2 regions of the Methylosarcina fibrata AML-C10 genome follow, and region 1 is predicted to be linked to the other one. Evidence: predicted binding sites of a transcription regulator. Region 1 holds the regulator's gene; the other holds the start of a gene.
The links. The regulator HrcA, encoded in region 1, represses chaperone genes, less so after heat shock. The targets are predictions, from matches to a motif close to TNTTAGCACTCNNNNNNNNNGAGTGCTAANA.

Region 1 (2,409 bases):
CACTTTTGCGACGCCGTTTTCCAGTACCGCCACGCAAGAGTTCGTCGTACCTAAATCTATTCCGATAATTTTAGCCATTGAATGCTCCAGACTTGAATATGAGTATAAGGTTAAAGTTGTTGATTACGATATAAGGCCTGTTTCACCGAGTTCAAGCCTGCTCATCGATGATCGGTGCATTACCGGACGGCTTTTCGGCGCCCTTTGCCACCAGAACCATCGCGGGACGCAATAAACGGCCGTTCAACATGTAACCCTTTTGAAAAACGTTGGCTACGGTATTGGGCTGGGCGCCTTCCACTTCCTGCATTGCCATGGCCTGATGCTGCTCGGCGTTGAAAGGCTGTCCCATCGGATCGATCGTGACGATATTGAATTTGGCAAATACGGATTCGAACTGTTTGATCGTCAGTTCGCTGCCTTCCCTGAATTTTTGTACCTCCGGGCTATCACCGCCGGCGGCCTGCAGGCCGAGTTCCAGGCTGTCCATGACCGGCAACAAAGCTTTTGCGAAATTCTCCAGGGCAAATTTATGAGCGTTTTCAAGATCCCGCTGCGTCCTTCTTTTCATATTCTCCATTTCAGCCTGAGCCCTGACCGCTTTATCCCAGTTCTCCTGGGCTCTTTTCTCGGCCTGGGCCAATTGTTCCTTTAATTCTTCCAGAGTCGGTTCCGGTGCGACCCGTTCGGACTCGGCGGCTTCCGACGCGGCGGAAACTTCCGTTACTTCGGGATTTTCAGTGTTAACCTGGTTCGCAGGTATTTCCTGATCGGTACTCATTATTGCAGATTCCTTAAAAATAGTTAGCCACGCGCTTGAAGCGCCCCAATGAAGTTGTGGTTGTTATGATGGGGACGCAGATTTCGGATTCAAGGCCGCGCCCAACAATTTCGCCGTGACGTCGACATAAGGAATGATTTTTTCATAAGCCATGCGCGTAGGCCCTATCACGCCGAGCACGCCGACGACTTCATCGCTGACCGAGTAAGAAGAAGTCACCAGGCTGCAATGATGAAAGGCCTGATAGCCGGATTCTTCTCCGATAAAAATCTGAACGCCTTCCGCCTTCATGCATTGGTCGAGCAAGTGGATCACTCCCTGTTTCTGGCTGAAAGCGTCAAACAGTTGTCTCAGTTGATCCCGATCCGACAGCTCGGAAAAATCCATGAGATTGGTTTCGCCGGTCAGCACGAAATCTTCTTTTTCGGTGCTCGATTCGAACGTCAATTGGGCCATTTTTATCGCATCCAGCATGACCTGATTCATCCGTTCCCGATCGTCCTGAAGTTCCTTCAGGACCGCTTCGCGAATCGTCAGCAGACTCTTCCCGGAATAAACCGAATTCAGATAATTGGCGGCCTGCTGCAATTCCGGGGAGGTAAAAAGTTTGGACGTGGTAATGATTTTATTATGGACTTCCTGTTCGTTAGTGACAAAAATGACCAGGACCCGGGTATTCGACAACGGTAAAAATTCGATATGGCGCAGATAGAGCAACTCTCTTTTGGGCAAAGTCACTACCCCCGCCATTTGGGTCAGCTCGGAAAGCAGCCGGGAGGCCGTGCCGATCACGTCGGCCGGATTGTCCTTTGCCGTCAGGCTTTTGGACAATCTCAGAAACTCCTCCGATTGCAGCGGTTTGACCGTCAGCAGCATGTCGACGAACAAACGATAGCCGCTTACGGTCGGCACCCGGCCGGCCGAGGTATGCGGCGAATGGATCAACCCCAGATCTTCCAGATCCGACATCACGTTCCTTATCGTTGCGGGACTGAGTTTGAACTCGGAGTCTTTCGACAAGGCGCGCGAGCCGACAGGCTGTCCGTCGGAGATGTAACGTTCGATCAGCGCTTTCAATAGCAGCAAGGACCGCTCATTTAAAATATGCTTCTTTCCCACACCGACCTCTTAAAAAACGTCAATTTGGCACTCTACCAAAACGAGTGCCAACCCTAAAAAATATCAGCTCGATGATTTATTGTCAACCGCTCCCGATATCGTCTTTTTAGACTAAAGTATTCCGGAGAAATATAGACATTTTGATCCGTTTTGGAGAATTTTGGAGTTCCCGGTTAAACTCAGCCAAATTCATTAGCGCATGCATTTTTTGTATAATCCAGTCTTTTTATCAGTGTCAATCAGCAATGCGGACTCATTTCAAAACCATCGGCCTCATAGGCAAACCCAGCGACCCCAGCATTGCTGAAACCTTATCCCTTCTTTATAGCCATCTATTACAGCATCAGTTCAGAGTGATCGTGGTTGAAGACAGCGTCAGGTTCATTGTCGATCAACCGGTTCAATCATGCCCCATAGACAATCTGGGCCGGCATTGCGACGTGGCCATTGCCGTGGGAGGAGACGGTACCTTTTTGGCGGCCGCAAGGGCCGTGGCGCCTTACGACATC
Region 2 (2,409 bases), 920 kb from region 1:
ATGACGGCAACGCCGCCTGCCAATTTGGCCAGGCGTTCCTGCAATTTTTCCTTGTCATAATCGGAAGTGGCTTCTTCGGCCTGGGCGCGAATTTGCGCGACTCGGCCTTTGATTTTATCTTCGGAGCCGGCGCCGTCGATGATGGTGGTATTGTCTTTGGTAATTTGCACCCGTTTGGCTGTGCCCAGTTGAGAAAGCTCGGCTTTTTCCAGAGTCAGGCCGACTTCTTCCGCAATGACGGTGCCGCCGGTCAGGACGGCGATGTCTTCCAGCATGGCTTTGCGGCGATCACCGAAACCGGGCGCCTTGACCGCTGCTACTTTCACAATGCCGCGAATTGTGTTGACAACCAGAGTGGCAAGAGCTTCGCCTTCCACGTCTTCGGCAACGATTAGCAGAGGGCGTCCCGATTTGGCGACTGCTTCCAGGACCGGCAACATTTCGCGAATATTCGAGATTTTCTTCTCATAAATCAGGATCAGAGGATCGTCCAGTTCGACGCTCATGCTGTCCTGTTTGTTGATGAAATAAGGAGACAGATAGCCGCGGTCGAATTGCATGCCTTCTACCACGTCCAGTTGGTTATCCAGGCCGGAGCCTTCTTCAACGGTGATCACGCCTTCCTTGCCGACTTTTTCCATGGCTTCAGCAATAATTTTCCCTACAGACTCGTCCGAGTTGGCCGAGATGGTGCCGACCTGAGCAATCGCTTTGTTGTCGGTGCATGGTGCAGCGGAAGCCACGATCGCATCGACGGCTTTGGCCACCGCCAAATCAATGCCGCGTTTCAGATCCATCGGATTCATGCCGGCGGCGACCGCTTTCAAACCTTCGTTAACGATGGATTGCGCCAAGACCGTCGCGGTGGTGGTGCCGTCTCCGGCGACATCGGAAGTGTGAGAGGCGACTTCTTTAACCATTTGAGCGCCCATGTTTTCGAATTTGTCTTTTAATTCGATTTCTTTTGCAACCGATACACCGTCTTTAGTAATGGTTGGAGCGCCGAAGCTTTTATCCAGAATTGCATTGCGACCTTTGGGGCCCAATGTGACTTTTACCGCATTTGCCAAAATATTCACGCCTCTGGCCATACGGCTGCGAGCGTCATCGCCAAAATATACGTCTTTTGCTGCCATTTTTATTCCCAACTATGTAAATAAGTGATTGTAGATAAGAGAACGTTTGGGTTTAACCCAAAATACCCATGATGTCGTCTTCTCTCATGACGATGAGTTCTTCACCGTCAACCTTGACTTCGTTACCAGAGTATTTACCGAAAAGCACTTTGTCGCCGACTTTGACCTGTAGTGGGCGAACCTGGCCGTTATCCAGTGCTTTGCCTTCGCCGACAGCCAGAACCACGCCCTGGCTTGGTTTTTCAGCCGCGGAACCAGGCAGGACAATACCGCCGGCGGAAGTCAGCTCTTCTTCAACGCGTTTGACTATCACTCTGTCGTGTAACGGACGTATTTTCATTCAATATCTCCTAACGTTAAAATTAAAAATTATTAGCACTCGCTAGTAATGAGTGCTAATGATAATCAGCTTTTGCAGTCTGTCAAGTTCTTTGGCATCATCCGCTTTTCAAGATTTAAAAAACGAAACAATGAACGACAATCAATTATTACGATACAGCCGCCAAATCATGCTGCCCCAGATCGATGTGGAAGGGCAGCAAAAATTGCTTTCCGCTCACGTACTTATTGTCGGCGCAGGCGGTTTGGGTTCGCCCGCGGCCATTTATCTTGCCGCTGCCGGAGTCGGCCGTATCAGCCTGTTCGATGATGACGAAGTGGATTTATCCAATCTGCAAAGGCAGATTGCTCACTACACTGACGATATAGGGACGGCGAAGGTAATTTCAACCCGGCAAACATTGAATCGCTTGAATCCGGACGTGGATGTCCGGGCCGTAAAACAGAGATTGATGAGCGTGGAGCTTGAGCAGGAAGTCATGAACGCCGACGTTGTAATCGATTGCAGCGATAATTTCGCTACCCGTTTTGCCATTAACAAAGCGTGTGTCGAACAGAAGACGCCTTTGGTGTCCGGGGCGGCGATCCGGTTTGAAGGCCACATTTCCGTATTTACCCCTGGCCGAAATGATAGCCCTTGTTATAATTGCCTGTACCATTTTGACGGGGAAGAGCAGTTGAATTGCTCGACGAATGGCGTCATTGCTCCCATTACCGGGATAATCGGCAGTATTCAGGCGCTGGAAGCAATGAAGCTGATCATGGCCGTCGGCGAAACCTTGTGCGGACGGTTATTGCTGGTGGACGGGCTGTCGATGGAATGGAACACTCTGAAGTTAAAAAAGAACCCGTCCTGTCCCACTTGCGGTGATAGCGGAAAAATATCCGGTAGGGAATCATAAAAGGCTTCCGGGTGCGTACTGAAACTCCCGGA

Region 2: the regulator HrcA is predicted to act here: its motif matches at 1,507-1,537, upstream of A3OW_RS0118190 (co-chaperone GroES).

Annotation. Positions count from the first base shown of each region.
Region 1 is NZ_KB889965.1:4,811,185-4,813,593, reverse strand. Features, by position in the region: gene dnaK (molecular chaperone DnaK) at 1-78, opposite strand, end outside; gene grpE (nucleotide exchange factor GrpE) at 152-781, opposite strand; gene hrcA (heat-inducible transcriptional repressor HrcA) at 845-1,867, opposite strand; gene A3OW_RS0122840 (NAD(+) kinase) at 2,146-2,409, shown strand, end outside.
Region 2 is NZ_KB889965.1:3,886,932-3,889,340, forward strand. Features, by position in the region: gene groL (chaperonin GroEL) at 1-1,136, opposite strand, end outside; gene A3OW_RS0118190 (co-chaperone GroES) at 1,189-1,476, opposite strand; gene A3OW_RS0118195 (HesA/MoeB/ThiF family protein) at 1,607-2,377, shown strand.